DNA from 2 places in the Rhizobium sp. 10PS4 genome. Region 1 is predicted to be linked to the other one. Evidence: riboswitches for the same ligand, from Rfam matches in the RefSeq annotation. Region 1 holds a riboswitch; the other holds the start of a gene.
What was found. Region 1 has a riboswitch for FMN ahead of RWJ89_RS04760 (6,7-dimethyl-8-ribityllumazine synthase). Riboswitches for the same ligand answer to the same signal wherever they lie in the genome.
Positions count from the first base shown of each region.

Region 1 (7,836 bases):
AGATAGATGGCGCCGCCGGAGAGCATGCCGCCGGCGAGCCCGGCGGCGGGCAGCCATGCGACCGGCAGCTCGGCAAGCGTGTTCGAGCCGGGCTGGAAGATATAGACGGTGAACAGCAGGAAGATCGTGACGGAGAGCGTCGCCCCTTGCGACACACCCATCAGCGACGGGTCGGCAAGCGGATTGCGGGTGATGGTCTGTAACAGATATCCCGCCAGCGAAAAATGGATGCCAGCCAGAATGCCGGTGACGATGCGCGGAAGCCGGATATCGAGAATGATCGAACGCGATTCAGAGGATCCGCCGCCGGTCAGCACGGCTACAACATCCGCCATCGGAATATCGGCGACGCCGAGGAAGATCGCGGCGGCAAGCGACAAGACCGCCAATGCGGCGAGCGCGGCAACCATCCATGCGGCCGAGAAGCCAACCTTTGTCGAAACCGAAGCGGTCATCGCGTTTCACCCGCAAGGTTGAGCTGCCCGCGCTGGATGAGGTAAATGAAGACGGGACCGCCGAGCAGCGCGGTGATGATGCCGACCGGCAGCTCGCGCGGAATGGCGACACTGCGGGCGATAACGTCGGCGACCGTGACGATCAGCGCGCCGAGGGCGGCGGATAATCCGATCTCCCATCCCGTGCCCCGCGGTTTGAGCAGCCGGGCAATATGGGGAGCGGCAAGGCCGACGAAGGCGACCGGCCCGGCGACCGGCGCGACCCCCGCCACCGGGATGACGGCGAGAATGAGGATGAGCGGTTTCCACAGGCCGAGCTGAAGCCCCATGCCGGCCGCCGCATGATCGCTCAGCATGAACATGCCGATGACGCGCCGGAGAACGAGCGCACCGGCGACGCCGGCGACCGTCCAGGGCAGCATGTAGAGGAGGTGCGACCAGGTGCGCCCCTGGAAGCCGCCGGCCAGCCAGAAGAGCAGCGATGCCGATTGGGGCCCGGTTAGTAAAAGCACATAGGTGGTGATCGCGCCGAGGAAGAGCGAGACGCTGACGCCGCCGAGCGCAAGCTGCAGCGGCCGCCCCTGCCCGCCGCGCGACACCCAGAATGTCACCGAGGCAGCCGCGAGCCCGCCGGCAAGGCCGATGAAGGGATAATAGCCGGCCGAAAGCCAGGGCACGAACACGAAACAGCAGACGATCGGCGCGACCGCCCCCGATGTCACGCCGGTGATGCCGGGATCAGCCAGAGGATTGCGCGTCAGCGTCTGCAGCACGTAGCCGGAAACAGCAAGCCCCGCGCCGCCGGCAACGGCCGTCAGGCTGCGCGGCAGACGCAGCGTCCAAACAAGGATGGATTCGATCTTCCCATCGGGTGCGAGGAGCACGCGGACCGCCGTCTCGATCGAAATCGGCTTTGCGCCGACCAGCAATCCGAGCATCACGGCCAGCATGGATGCAACGACGATGAGCCCTATGGCCAGGAACGATTGCCGGGGGCTCATCGCAGGTCTTTTCCTGAGCTTTAGTTCTGTAGTTCGGCGGGGATCAGCTTGGCGGCCTCCGCTTTGACATCAATGGCCGGGAACGTATCGGGATAGAGATAATGTGCCGCCTCGCGCAGGACGATTTCGCGGGCGATCGGGCCGTTGGTCTCGACCCACTGGTCGCCGACATAGAAGACCCGGTTGTTCTTGACCGCCGACAGCTGCGACCAGATCGGATTGCTCTCATGCGGGCGATCCGGGCCGGAATCATAGATGAAGATGACCTCGGGATCCTTCTCCAGCATGGTTTCGAGGCTGAGATCGATGCCGAATTCACCACCTGGGCTCTTCGGCCCCGGAATATTGTCACCGCCGATTGCGGCGACGATCGAAGCCGAGGTATTTTCCGTGTGGAAGGCGAAAGGTGTTGCGCCACCCCACATGATCAGGAAGCGGGGATGAACATCCTTCGGCGCCTTGGCTGCGTACTCTGCAAGATGCTTGCGGAAATCGGCATTCAGCTGCTCGCCGCGTTCGGGCTTGCCGAGCAGCATCGAAAGCGCGGCGGTTTCGCTGTAGCTCTCTTCGAGCAGTTCCATATTGTAAGCGACATAGGGGGCGATGTTCTGCAGCTGCGCCGCGTTGCCGACGGTATAGCGGCGGATCGCGATGATCAGGTCCGGCTTGGCTTCGGAAAGAAGTTCCAGATTGGGTTTGGCACGCTGGCCGATCTGCTTCATCCCGGAGGTCAGGCCGAGCAGGAAATCGGGTTCGCGGCCCGCCGTCATATAGGTGCTCGCAACGGGCTTGATGCCGAGCGCCAGCGCGACGTCATCGGCGAAATAGGAAATCGAGGCAATGCGCTTCGGCTGCGCCGGGACTTCGACGGTGACGCCGCGGTCGTCAACGATCGAGACTTTCTTGCCCTCTTCGGCCCGAGCGGCCCCTGCCATCAGAATTGCAGACAGACCCAGAGCAGAGAAAAACGTGCGTGTGTATCGAGCCATGCGTGAAACCTCCCGTGCGATGTGCGGACAGGCTTTAGCTAAAAAAGCGGAGTTTCACAATCATGATTTTGCGGTGCGATTTCCCGGGTGGACAAATCGCAACTGGAAGAAACCGTTGCATATCCAACTCCATCGGGCAGTGTCCTGTTGACGGCTCAATCCGCCGGCAGCGTGAACACCGCACAAGGGTCGGCAATGCCGCGCAAGGTATGCTCTCCGAGCGGCGTCAGCGCCGTCGCCGTATTCGCTGCCACCGCGCCCGAGATCAGCACGCTTCGGCCGAGCGGCTTGCAGAGCCCTTCCAGCCGGCTGACCAGATTGACGGCGGGGCCGATGGCGGTGAAATCCAGCCGGTCGGCCGCGCCGATATTGCCCCACAGGATTTCCCCGAAATGCAATGCTGCGCCGAAGGGCAGCGGCGCCAGCCCCTGCGCCAGGCGTATCTGGTCGAGATGGGCCATGCCGGCACGGCTCGCGGCAACCGCGCGAAGGGCGGCCTCGCAGGCCTCGCGATCCCCTCGGCCAGCGTCTGCCTCGACCGACCCAGCCGTGACCGGAAAGATCGCCAGCACACCGTCGCCCATGAATTTCAGCACCTCGCCGCCGAAGGCGTGCACGGCGCCTGCCACACGATCGAACCAAGCGTCCAATGTGGCGATCATTGCGTGCGGCTCGGTCACCTCCGAAAGCGCGGTGAAATCGCGCAGATCGGCGCAGAGAAGAGCGGCACGGATGGTCTCGCCGGTGCCGCGGGCAAGCTCGCCGGCCTGCACCCGGGCGGCACTACGCCGGCCGAGATAGGCTTCGAGCAGAGCTGCCCGCGCCTCCCGCGCCGCGAGTGCTGCGAGTGGTGCGGCGGCAAAACGCGCAACCTCGCGCAGCCGGTCGGCGTCGGCCGGAGCGAATGCGCCCGACCCTGCCCGGTTGTCGATACCCGCCCAGTCGAGCATGGGACTATCCTGCGAAGGCCCTATTCGCTCCTCCCATACCGGCCCGAGCCCGGTCAGCCAGTCGCGCCCGGCCTCGCTCTGCGGAGCCGCGGCAAAGGCCAGCGCCTCGATGACAGCACCGGTCTCGGCCCGCCATAGCCAGGTGCGCCGTGCAATGATCGGATGCGGCACCGAAAGCGTCAGCGTGCCGCCGGAAAGCGGCAGTCCGTCGGCCAGCAGCCGGCGCCCGAGTTCGGCCAGAAACCGTTCGGGACCAGGCGAGGCTCCGGCCTCATCAACCAGCCAGGCAAGGGGAGACGGCAGATCCATCGCTTAACATCGCACGCCCACGTGGACATCCGCAAGGACATCCCCGGGTGATCGTGGGGACGTTTCCAGCGACTCGGCCTGTCGCCCGCAAAGGCCGTCCGCATCGGCTGTCGAAAACCATTCGGCGTGGTGGAAAACAAAAAATAAACACTTTAAACTTGCGCGACTTTGATTCCACTATAGGGTCGTTCGTCATCGTGTGATTGAGGGGTGCGATGGGCACGATATTCTGGCCGAAAGATCCGCTGGATGGGAATGACATGACGCTGCTGACGTCGATCCTTAGGCGATGGTGCGAAAGACATCAGGTCGAGCTGACGGCGGAGGAGAGCAGCCGCAAGGCGAAGGAACTCGTCGAATGGTTCGAATTCGGCGTCAAGGACCCGGTCGAGCTCGAGGAGCTGATCGACGACAAGTACTGGCTCGTCAGCAGGATCTGACCGTATCGGACAAATCGGGAGGACGCTGCCGGTCAGCGTCGTGAAGCTGTCTCATCAGAAAAGGCCGGGCGAAAATCGCCCCGGCCTTCGTCCATCTCCAACTAAGCAAGACCCTTAGTCATCATCCCGCCAACGGCGGTCGCGATCCCAGCGCCGCTCATGGCGCCAGCGCGGACCATCCCAATCCCGGTGACGCCGCTCCCAGCCCCAGCGGGGCGGGCCACCGTAGAAAGCTACCGGCGGTGGGCGGCGCCAGTTTCGCCGGCATTCGCCCCAGCGCGTCAGATGCCAGCCGCGACCGCAGGCGTAGTCGACCTTTGTGACATTGCTCTGGACATTGATTGTCCCCATCGGCATCGCCTGCGCTGTGCCGAACGAGAGGCTGCCAGCGAGCAAGGCAGCCGCGATAGAAAGTGCCTTCATCGAGAACTCCATTTCAATCCAGCCGTCCACACCTTATGACCGCCAAATTGAACTGGAGATGAACTGCGCGTTCATGTTTGCGGGAGAAAAAGAAGCGCTTCCGCACGGCTGGTCCGAGCGCTCGCCGACCGCTGTTGTCGCAACGGCAAGCGCTTCAGAACCGCCCCGCCGCCCGCAAAAAATTGTTCATGTCCTGCCGTAAAAAGGATCGGGACCCGGATCCCCCCCGGCGGCGACCTCGGTCAGCCGTCCGAGATAATGTGCCCAGCCTTCCGCATGGCCGGCGCATTGCTCGGCGCTCGGCAGGCCGCTGTGGGTGAGCCGCAGCAGCGTTCCGCCCCCCTGCTCGATCAGGTCGATCTCGACTAGGCTCGACCCCGGCGGCACCACCTCGCTGCCGTCCCAGCCGAAGCTGTAGGCAAGGCGATGAACCGGCACCACCTCGCGAAACGAGCCGCGCGCAAAGCGCGCGCCGGTAACGTTGACGAGATAGAGCCCGCCGGGCTGCGGCTCGACCTGCGCTTCCGTTCCCATCCAGCGCAGGATCTTTTCCGGGTCGGTCATCAACGCGAACACCGCAGCCGGCGGCGCCGCGATATGCGCCTCGCGGTGGACGACAAAGGGGTCTTGCATCTCTCTCTCCCATGGTTTCCACGGCCCTGCCCGTCTCCGGTGGAGACGGCGCAGCCTGTCTTGCCGTGCTATTCTGACGTGAATATCCTCACGCACAGCATGTAGGCGCAAGCCCATCCTCCGCAAGAGGGCTTGCCCGTCGCGATCGACCAACAAGCGAAATCGCCGGGTCGGGAGCGCTGATGCTGCATTGGCCGCCAAGCATTTCGACCTATTGCCAGCCCGTCACCTTCCCCCTATTGTTCGCGCCGTTCTCAGGGCGGGGTGCAAGTCCCTACCGGCGGTATGCAATTTAGATTGCGAGCCCGCGAGCGCCTTCTCAGGAAGGGTCAGCAGATCAGGTGAGATGCCTGAGCCGACGGTCATAGTCCGGATGAAAGAGAACGTGCGTTCCTGCCGCCCTGCGGCTGTCGGGGACGTTCGTGATCGCCTTGGGTGATGTGTCTGTTCGCCAAAGGAGATTACCATGACACCCACCCGCTATGCCTTCGTCAAAGCCAGCTGGCACGCCGATATCGTCGACCGCGCCCTAGATGGCTTCCATCAGCTTATTCCGCCCGAGCAGATCGATGTGTTCGATGTTCCCGGCGCATTCGAAATGCCGCTGCTGTCGCGCGATCTTGCGGCAACCGGACGCTATGCCGCTGTCGTTGCCGCCGCCTTCGTCGTCGACGGCGGAATCTACCGCCACGAATTCGTCGCCCAGGCCGTCGTCGATGGGCTGATGCGCGCCGGCATGGATACCGGTGTGCCGGTGCTGTCGGTTTCGCTGACGCCGCATCAGTATCAGGAAACCGAGCACCACAAACAGATCTACCGCGCACATTTCGTCGAGAAAGGGCGCGAGGCAGCAAAGGCGGCTCTGACGATCGGCAAAACCCGCGCCGCTCTCGCCGCGTAAGAACTTCCTGCACGCCGGCTCGACGAGCCGCAGGACGACAGACGAAGGTGGCGGGGAACCGACCCCGCCGCCTCACGGACGACATGCCCTCACCAACCGCACGAATCGAGAGCGACGCGCCGTGTGTCGCAGCGGACTCCGCCAATACCGGCCAAATCAGACAGAATAATTGATTCGACGACCCCACCGCGCCGTGGTCAACTTGACCGTCACGTGTCCGCAATTCTCAAGACATCCAGAACCCAAGGAGCTTAAGATGAGCAATGCACTGCGCAGCGAACCCCCCATTGAGACCCCGAGAACACAGCCCGTCGATACCAAGCTCGAGGTGGTCGTCATCCCCGTTTCCGACGTCGACCGCGCCAAACGTTTTTATGACGACCTGGGCTGGCGGCTCGACGCCGACTTCGCCAATGATGCCGACTTTCGGGTGATCCAGTTTACGCCGCCGGGCTCCGGCTGCGCGATCATCTTCGGCAAGAACGTCACCGCCGCCGCCCCCGGCTCCGCCCAGGGCCTCTACCTCGTCGTCTCCGACATCGAGGCCGCCCGCCGCGATCTCATCGCCCGCGGCGTCGAGGTCAGCGAAGTGTTCCGTGACGCGGCCGGCGTCTATGCCGGCAAGGACGAACCATACCTGTTCGGGCGGCTCCGCATTGCCGGCCGCGATCCCGATCACCGCAGCTATCGCTCCTTTGCCTCCTTCAAGGATCCCGATGGCAACGGCTGGCTGTTCCAGGAAGTCACCACGCGCCTGCCGGGACGCATCGACGCCGACGGGACGACATTCACAACGTCGACCGATCTCGCATCAGCCATGCGCCGTGCAGCGACCGCGCACGGCGAACACGAGAAGCGAAACGGCGGCAAACACGACGAGAACTGGCCGGACTGGTACGCCGAATACATGGTCAGCGAACAGGCCGGCAAGCAGCTGCCCTTATAGGCAAGGGCGGCGACGTCACGCAGACGGTGACATCATTTGAGAAGCGTCTCGGCGGGCAACGGCGCGGTGCTTTATCGCGCCTTCTTGGCGCACAGCGTTGATCGTCGAATTGGGCGTGGCACTGGCCAGCTCCTTGCCGGCTTGGTGATCTGCGTCTCCTGAGTCAGGCCCGAGAAGCCAAACATTAGACATCGACGGCGGCGGGATCTCAGCCGCCATACCACATTCGCCGCAGCAGGTGATCACCGCGGACGAACTGGTGATAGAGCGCGGCGCTGGCATGGAAGACCAGCAGGCCGACAAGCAGGAAGGCGCCGAACCCATGCGGGCCACGCGGCGGATAGGTGGTGAAATCAGGCAGCGTGGCGCCGGCTGCCCCGAAGACGGCGGGAGCAGCGCCGCTGAGGATCATCATTCCGATGCCGCTGGCAACCATGCCGAGAATGAAAATGTAGAAGGCGAGGTGAACAAAGCCCGCCAGCCGCTCCTGCCAGCGAGGCGATGCCTGCACCGGCGCAGGCTTGCGATCGAAACGCCACCACCAGACAATGCGGAGAGCCGTGAGAAGCAGGACGACGATCGCCACCGGAATGTGGAAACGCAGCAGCCCGGCCTTGGTCACCGCGTCCATGGCGTTGGCAGCCCGGAAGCCGGAGCCGAGCAGCGCCAGGATCAGAACCGCACTCAACCAGTGGATCGAGACCGCTATTGCGCCATGGCGATCAGGCCTGCTCTTCAACATCTCCATGTCCTTCCAGTTTGCTGCGCAGCGCCTTCATGACGGCATGC
Region 1 covers NZ_JAWDIW010000002.1:375,150-382,985, reverse strand. Annotated here, with positions in the region: gene RWJ89_RS04795 (FecCD family ABC transporter permease) at 1-455, opposite strand, end outside; gene RWJ89_RS04790 (FecCD family ABC transporter permease) at 452-1,456, opposite strand; gene RWJ89_RS04785 (ABC transporter substrate-binding protein) at 1,477-2,445, opposite strand; gene RWJ89_RS04780 (adenylate/guanylate cyclase domain-containing protein) at 2,601-3,704, opposite strand; gene RWJ89_RS04775 (hypothetical protein) at 3,920-4,144, shown strand; gene RWJ89_RS04770 (GCG_CRPN prefix-to-repeats domain-containing protein) at 4,259-4,567, opposite strand; gene RWJ89_RS04765 (SRPBCC family protein) at 4,754-5,200, opposite strand; FMN riboswitch at 5,447-5,589, shown strand; gene RWJ89_RS04760 (6,7-dimethyl-8-ribityllumazine synthase) at 5,667-6,101, shown strand; gene RWJ89_RS04755 (VOC family protein) at 6,358-7,047, shown strand; gene RWJ89_RS04750 (cytochrome b) at 7,256-7,789, opposite strand; gene RWJ89_RS04745 (MarR family winged helix-turn-helix transcriptional regulator) at 7,770-7,836, opposite strand, start outside.

Region 2 (7,836 bases), on a different contig from region 1:
CGAGGATCGCCGACCAGCGCCGCCAACCAACCGGCTCGCCAAAGAAGAGCGCCGCACCGAAGGTGACGACCAACGGCAGCGACTGCAGGATCGCCGAGGCATTGGCGATCGGCATCATGCCGAGCGCGGTGATATAGGTGACGGCGGCGAGCGCCTCGCAGATGATCCTGAAGATGATCATCGGCTCCAGCACGATGCGCCAGGAACGCAGCGCGCCCATTCTCCAGGCAATCAGATAGACGAGCAGGCTGGTGAAGAGGCCGCGCAAGAACATGATTTCGCCGGCGTTCATATAGGCGATCACCGATTTGGACAGGGCGTCGCTTGCGGAAAAGCCGGCCATCGCCAAGCTCATATAGATGGCGCCCTCAGTATTGCGTGACCGCGGCATGAAGAGATTCCCGTTACCTGTGCGCTCCTTTTAGTCGCGAAGATGCATCAAGGGAATCGGATGAATGTCACACAAAGCATAAATCGATGATGCGATGCACAGTAACGCTGACATCAACGCAGGCGTGTGAGTGGAGATCGCCGCAAATCACCGTTTTATAACGTGAATCCCAATACTTCCGACGCCGCAATCAAGGCGCCGATGGGGACGCGCCGTCGCGCTGCCGGTTCGTCCATAGGCGTTTTTCTCTTCCTGCGCGGGAAACGGGTGGCTGCACCGCCTGATGTTTGAGCATCTCAGATCTCGCAACAACGAAGGAGAAACCGATATGACACTTCTGAACGACAAGATCGCCATCATCACCGGCGCAAGCTCCGGCATCGGCCGCGCGGCGGCGAAACTCTTTGCGCGGCAAGGCGCCAAGCTCGTGGTCACCGGCCGGCGACAGGACGCGCTCGATGCCGTCATCGCAGAAATCGAGGCGGAGGGCGGACAGGCCGTCGCCATATCAGGCGATGTCAGGGACGAGGCGCTGCAGGCAAGGCTTGTCGAGACGGCGGTCTCGCGCTTCGGCAGGCTCGACATCGCCTTCAACAATGCCGGCATCCTCGGTGAGATGGGGCCGGTTGCCGGGCTGTCGCTGAAGGGCTGGCGCGAGACGATCGAGACCAATCTCACCGCCGCCTTCCTCGGCGCCAAGTACCAGTCGGCGGCGATGGGAAAAGGCGGCGGGTCGCTGATCTTCACCTCGACTTTCGTCGGCCACACCGCCGGCATGCCTGGCATGGCGGCCTATGCGGCGAGCAAGGCGGGGTTGATCGGTTTCGTGCAGGTGCTCGCCGCTGAACTCGGAGCTCAGAAGATCCGCGTCAACGCACTGCTTCCCGGCGGCACCGACACACCCGCCAGCATTACCAACGCGCCTGATGCCACGCCGGAGGTGCTCGCCTTCGTCGAGGGATTGCATGCGCTGAAACGCATGGCGCAACCCGAAGAGATCGCCAATGCGGCGCTTTTCCTCGCCTCCGACATGTCGAGCTTCGTGACCGGCGCGGCGATGCTGGCTGACGGCGGCGTTTCGATCAGCCGGACTTAAGGCGGACAAGCGAAGGTGCCGTCAGGGTCATCACTGCGGCATGTTCTTTGTTGCGGCGGGCTATGCCGCCGCAACAAAGGCATCGATCAGGCGACCTCGCGTACGTCTTTTGCCGCCTGGCGTTCGAGATAGGCGACCAGATCCTCGATGGTGACGAGGAGGAGGTTGTGGCGTTTGGCAAAAAGGGTGAGTTCGGGCAGGCGCGACATGGTTCCGTCGTCATTGGCGACTTCGCAGATGACGCCGGCCGGGGTCCTTCCGGCGAGGCGGGCGAGATCGACGGCGGCTTCGGTGTGGCCGGGGCGACCGAGCACGCCGCGGGGGTTGGCGCGCAGCGGAAAGATGTGGCCGGGGCGGGCGAATTCGTCAGGCTTTGTGCGATCGTCGACGAGGGCGCTGATGGTCGCGGCGCGGTCCGCCGCAGAGATGCCCGTCGTCGTGCCCTTGAGATAATCGACCGAGACCGTGAAGGCGGTTTTGTGCGATTCCGTATTGTTGGGCACCATCAGCGGAATATCGAGCGCATCGAGGCGCTCGCCTTCCATGGCGATGCAGACGAGGCCACGGGCGTGGGTCATCATGAAGGCGATTGTTTCCGGGGTGACGGCATCGGCCGCGACCACGATATCGCCTTCGTTTTCCCGGTTCTGGTCATCGACGACGACGACCATCTTGCCGCTGGCAATGGCTGATATGGCATCTTCAATTGTTGCGATAGTCATGCTGTCTGGCCTTTCAAGGGTTATGTCAGCGGACTGACATGGTCTGCTCGGCTCAATCCGTGAGCGAGCCTTCTGCCCTTGGGCGAACAAACGTCGGCCGACTCCGGGAGGGAGTGCGACTGCCCGTGTTGTCCTCTTCCATCCGGACTATACCGTCGGCTCCGGCATCTCACCGGATCTGCTGACCTTCCGACAGGAGGTGCCGGAAGCGCTCGCGGGCTCCAGGATTGCTCCTGATACCGCCGGTGGGGAATTACACCCCGCCCTGAGAACATTTCAAAGATAGGATCAAAAACAGGCGGATGGCAAGGTCACACGACCGGGCAAAAATGCAAAGCTGCCCTAACGCCGATGGACACACTGTTCACACGGAGGCGACGACCGTGTCGCCTTCCGCGCTTCGTTGGTGGTTTGATGTTTGTTTCAGGTCGTTGTCTCAAAGCCGCTGCACACTTTTGGGCGAAATGTATCAGGACATGATCAGGCCGCCGTCGACATTGATCGTCTGGCCGGTGATATAGGCGGCATCCTCGCTGGCGAGGAAGGTCACCAGGCCGGCGACGTCTTCGCCGGAGCCGGCCCGTTTCATCGGGATGCCCTCGACCCATTCCTTCATCAACTCGCCGGGGGCGTAGTTGCCGAGCAGCTTGCCCCAGGCCTGGTCGTTATAGGCCCACATGTCGGTCTCGATGATGCCGGGGCAGAAGGCGTTGACGGTGATCTTCTCAGTCGCGACTTCCTTGGCCAGGCTCTGGGTGATGCCGACGACGCCCATTTTCGAGGCGGCATAATGCGGCGTGTAGATAAAGCCGTCACGGGCCTGGCCGGAAGCGGTGTTGATGATGCGGCCGCCGCGCTTGTGCTTGCGCATTCTTGATATCGCCTCCTGGGCGCAGAGGAAGACGCCCTTGGTGTTGACGGCCATGACCTTGTCCCACTCGTTTTCGGTCAGGTCCTCGACGCGGGCAATGGTGATGACGCCGGCGTTCTGGATCGAGACGTCGACCGAGCCGAATTCCTTCTCGGCGGCATCATAGAGGGCGGTGACGCTCGCCTTGTCGGTGACGTCGCCGATGAAGGAGATCGCCTTGCCGCCTTCGGCCCGGATCTGTTCGGCAACGCCGTGAACCAGCTCCTCGTTGGCCGAGACGACGAGATTGGCGCCTTCTTTCGCAAAGCGTTTGGCGATCGCCGCTCCGATGCCGCGGCTACCCCCGGTAATGACGACGGTCTTCTGCTCAAAGCGTTTCATGCTCTTTCCTTGTCCATCGATAAACAGCAAATCTGGATGCGAACTACCATGCGATCATCATTGGGAGCTCAACTGGTTGTCGTGAATTCAGGCAGTCCTAAGCGCTGATGACGACGCCTGAGCTCTCCGTCCGTTCAATCAGCGCGAAGGGCGGGCAGACGACGATATCGCACGCCGTCGTGCCCGTTATTCCCTTCAGCGCCTCGATCTCAGCCAGGGAGGAAGCGAGATCGGTCACTTTCCCGCGGCGGCAATGAGCTTTCCCATCACCAGCAGCAGAAACCGCCGTCAACGAGAAGATCGACGCCGGTCACGAAACTCGCTGCATTCGACAGCAGGAACACCGCCGGACCTACCATCTCGTCCACCGCTGCCATGCGCTGCATCGGCGTCTGCTCTTCGAAGAGCTTGGTCTGGTGGACCATCTCCGGACGGGTGTTCATGGGCGTTGCCGTGTATCCGGGGGAGATGGTGTTGACGCGAATGCCGCGGTCGACCCATTCCATCGCCATAGACTTCGACATATGGATCACGCCCGCCTTGGAGGCGTTATAGTGCGCTTGGCTCAGCCCCCGGTTCACGATCACGCCGGACATGGAGGCGATATTGACGATGGAGCCGCGCCCATTTTTCAGCATGGCGCGAGCCTCTGCCTGGCAGGAAAGAAAGACGCCTTTGAGGTTGATATCCATCAACGTCTGATATTGGTCCTCCTCCATTTCTTCCGCTGCGTTCGCGTTCGCGATGCCCGCCGCGTTGACTGCAAGTGTCAATGGGCCGAGATCTGCCTCAGTACGTGCTATTGCCTCTCCAAGGGAAGACTTGCTCGTGACATCCGCCGCGATCTGGATCGAGCGGCGGCCGGCGGCGCGAATATGTTCAGCCGTCTTGGCCAGTCCGTCGTCGGTTCGGCGGTCGAGCAGCGCCACGTCGGCGCCGCATTGCGTAAGGCCGATGGCAATGCGCTGACCAATACCGCTGCCGGCTCCGGTAACGATGGCAACCTGGCCGCTGAGATCGAAAAGCTTCGGGGCGTTCAGAGTGATGTCGGACACCGCTCTTCCTTTCTCTGTCTGTTTAGATGGTAGCTAGCTCCATGACCGAAACGTCATTTGCCTGGTCACGATTGAGAATCCCCGCCTGCTTGCCTTGCGCAAGCACGAGAATGCGATTGGAGACTCCGAGAACTTCTTCGAGGTCCGAGCTTACGACGATGACCGCGACGCCCTGTTTGGCAAGATTGACGATGATGTCGTAGATGCCCGCTCTGGCGCCGACGTCGATGCCTCTCGTAGGCTCGTCGAGCACGACGACCTTGGGATCGCGCATGAGCCACTTCGCGATCACGACCTTCTGCTGGTTGCCGCCGGATAGGTCCGAGGCGTGCTGTTCAGCACGGCCCTTTACCCCGAACTTGGCAACTGCTTTTTCTGCAAAGGAGCGCTTGACGCGCGGCGTGATCCAACCGCCGCCGAGTTTGTCAAGATTGGCATAGATAATGTTCTCGCTGATCCGGTGCCCGACGATCAGGCCTTGCTCCTTGCGGTCTTCCGGAACCATCACGATACCCTTGGCGATTGCGTCCGCCGGATCGCGCAGCCTGAGTTCCTCGCCTTCCAGCTTGATCGAACCAGCACTGATTGGGTCTGCTCCCGAAATCGCACGCACCAGTTCGGTGCGGCCGGCGCCGACCAATCCGGCGATCCCCAGAATTTCCCCGGCCCGGACCTCGAAGGTAACGTCACGGAACGAGTTGTCCGGCGAGCTCAGCCCGGACACCTGGAGTACGGGACGATCTGTCGGAACCGGCAGGGTAGGGAACAAGCGGTCAAGCGGGCGCCCGACCATGCTCTCGACAATCGTTCGCACCGGGGTCGCGCTGTCTGAGAATTCCTGCACGCGCTCGCCATCGCGAAGAACGACGATCCGGTCGGTTATTCGCTTGATCTCTTCCATGCGGTGGGAAATGTAGACGATGCCGACACCTTGTGAGCGAAGCTTCCGAACCTGTTCGAAAAGAGCTTCCGTCTCCGCACCGCCAAGGGCGGCTGTCGGCTCATCGAGAATCAGGAGCTTTGCGTTGAGAGCCAGCGCCTTGGCGATCTCGATAAGTTGCTGATTTGCCGTGGAAAGGCCGGCGACCGTCCGCGTTGCGGGGATGTGAAGGTTCAAGCGAGCGAGCTGGTCCTGGGCCCGGCGAACCATCTGAGCGCGGTCGACGACGCCGTTCTTCATCGGCCAACGTCCGATGAAGACGTTTTCCGCGATCGACAGCTGCGGCAGAAGCTGCAGCTCTTGGTGGATCAGGACAACGCCCTTGTCGATCGCTTCCCTTGGTGTGGCCGGGGCATAAGGCTGCCCCAGCCACGTCATTGATCCTTCGGATGGTGTGCGGGACCCGGCGATGATGCCCGATAGCGTTGACTTGCCTGCTCCGTTTTCACCGAGAAGTGCAACTACCTCGCCCGGATAGACGTCCAAGCTGACATTCTTCAGAACCTGGAGCGGCCCATACCATTTGGATATGCCCCTCAGGGAAAGAACTGGATCAGTCACGGCACACCTCCTCTAGACTCGACTTCATTACGGATGGTTGGCGATGAAGCCTGCGACGTTTTCCTTGGTTGTCAGCGTGGCATCCATAAGCTGCACCGGGGGTACCTTTTCTCCGGCGACAAGCTTGGCGGCATTTTCGACCGCATCGCGGCCCATCTTCTGCGTCTGCTGGGTCGCAGTTACGTTGAAGACGCCCTTGCTGAGTGCCTCGAGAGCTGCGGTGTCGCCATCGAAGCCGCCAACCACGATCTTCTGGGAAGGATTGGCGACCTTGATCGCCTGGGCGGCGCCAAGTGCGAGGCCGTCGGCCTGTGCGAACACGATGGAAACGTCAGGATTTGCCTGCAGCATATTCTGCATGATCTGGAAGCCTTCGTCCTGGCTCCAGATGTTCGAGAACTGTTCGGCGACAACCTTGACGTCCGGATATGCCTTGAGAGATTCAGCGCAGCCCTTCGAGCGGTCGACTTCCGGCGTCGTGCCCTTCTGGCCGTGGATGATGACCATCTTCCCTTTGCCGCCGGCTTCCTTCAGAATGTAGTCGCACACGGCCTTGGCAGACGCGACGGAATCCGTTGCAAGGAAGGTATCGCCGGGTGCTCCCTCGGCGTTGCGGTCAACGTTCACGACCGGAATACCAGCGCTCTTGGCGAGTTTGACCGGAACGGTCGCAGCGGCCGCGCCGGCCGGAATGTAGATCAGCGCGTCGATTTTCTGGGTCAGGAGGTCCTGGATCTGGTTGACCTGCGTCGGCCCGTCGCCCTTAGCGTCGACGGTGATGACTTCGATGCCGCGCTTCTTGGCTTCGGCTTCGACCGATTGCTTGATCTGGTTGAAGAAGTTTGCCTGAAGGTTGGCAACGGCCAGGCCGAGCTTCTTCAGTTCCGCCGCGTGTACGGGGCCGAGTGTGAGGCCGAGCAGTGCAGCAGACGCGAGCATGGTGCGCGCTATTTTCATTGTATTTTCCTCCGTTGTTAGATGAAACCCTCGGGTATGTCCTCCCCCTCGGGGTATTGATCCGACCCAAATTCTTGGGGCGGAATTTCTGGTCCGCTGACGCGGCGGACCCCGCTCGTCAGGCGCGACGCCGACGAATGGTCTCGGCGCCGACCGCAAGCACGATGACGATGCCGATGATCACCTGCTGCAGGAACGGCGAGACGTTGAGAAGGTTGAGACCGTTGCGAAGCACACCGATGATAAGAACGCCGATCAGCGTTCCACCGATGCCGCCCGCGCCGCCGGAGAGCGACGTCCCGCCGATGACGACCGCAGCGATGGTGTCCAGTTCATAACCCAGACCACTGGACGGCTGGACGGAATCCAGCCGCGCGGCGAGCACGATTCCTGCGAGCCCCGCAAGGACGGCACTCACGACATAGACGGCTATCGTCACGAGCGGGACGTTGATACCGGCCAGGCGTGCGACTTCCGGATTTCCTCCCACCGCGTAGAGCATGCGACCTTCGGACCGGAAGTGCAGGAAGAGCCACGCGGCAAGAACAACCGCAAGCATGAGAAACACAGTGGCTGTCAACACGCCGAAATGGCGATCGATCGCTAGCATCATGAACCAGTCGGGGAATCCGACGATCTGTTGGCCGTCGGTGATCATATTTGCGACGCCGCGAGCCGCGGACATCATCGCAAGAGTGGCAATAAAGGCTGGAACCCTGAACTGCGTCACCAGAAGTCCGACGATCAGGCCCGAAACGCCCGATGCGACCAGAGCAAAAGCGATCCCGACCGGCAACGGTAGACCGGCGACGTTGGCGGTCCAGCCCATGACCATCATCGCCAGAGCAAGTGCCGAGCCGAC
Region 2 covers NZ_JAWDIW010000005.1:167,245-175,080, forward strand. Annotated here, with positions in the region: gene RWJ89_RS11195 (DMT family transporter) at 1-391, opposite strand, end outside; gene RWJ89_RS11200 (SDR family oxidoreductase) at 720-1,487, shown strand; gene ribB (3,4-dihydroxy-2-butanone-4-phosphate synthase) at 1,574-2,209, opposite strand; FMN riboswitch at 2,336-2,486, opposite strand; gene RWJ89_RS11210 (glucose 1-dehydrogenase) at 2,679-3,461, opposite strand; gene RWJ89_RS11215 (hypothetical protein) at 3,559-3,699, opposite strand; gene RWJ89_RS11220 (SDR family oxidoreductase) at 3,728-4,516, opposite strand; gene RWJ89_RS11225 (sugar ABC transporter ATP-binding protein) at 4,539-6,017, opposite strand; gene RWJ89_RS11230 (sugar ABC transporter substrate-binding protein) at 6,045-6,974, opposite strand; gene RWJ89_RS11235 (ABC transporter permease) at 7,093-7,836, opposite strand, start outside.
Region 2: another riboswitch for FMN. It lies ahead of ribB (3,4-dihydroxy-2-butanone-4-phosphate synthase); the one in region 1 lies ahead of RWJ89_RS04760 (6,7-dimethyl-8-ribityllumazine synthase).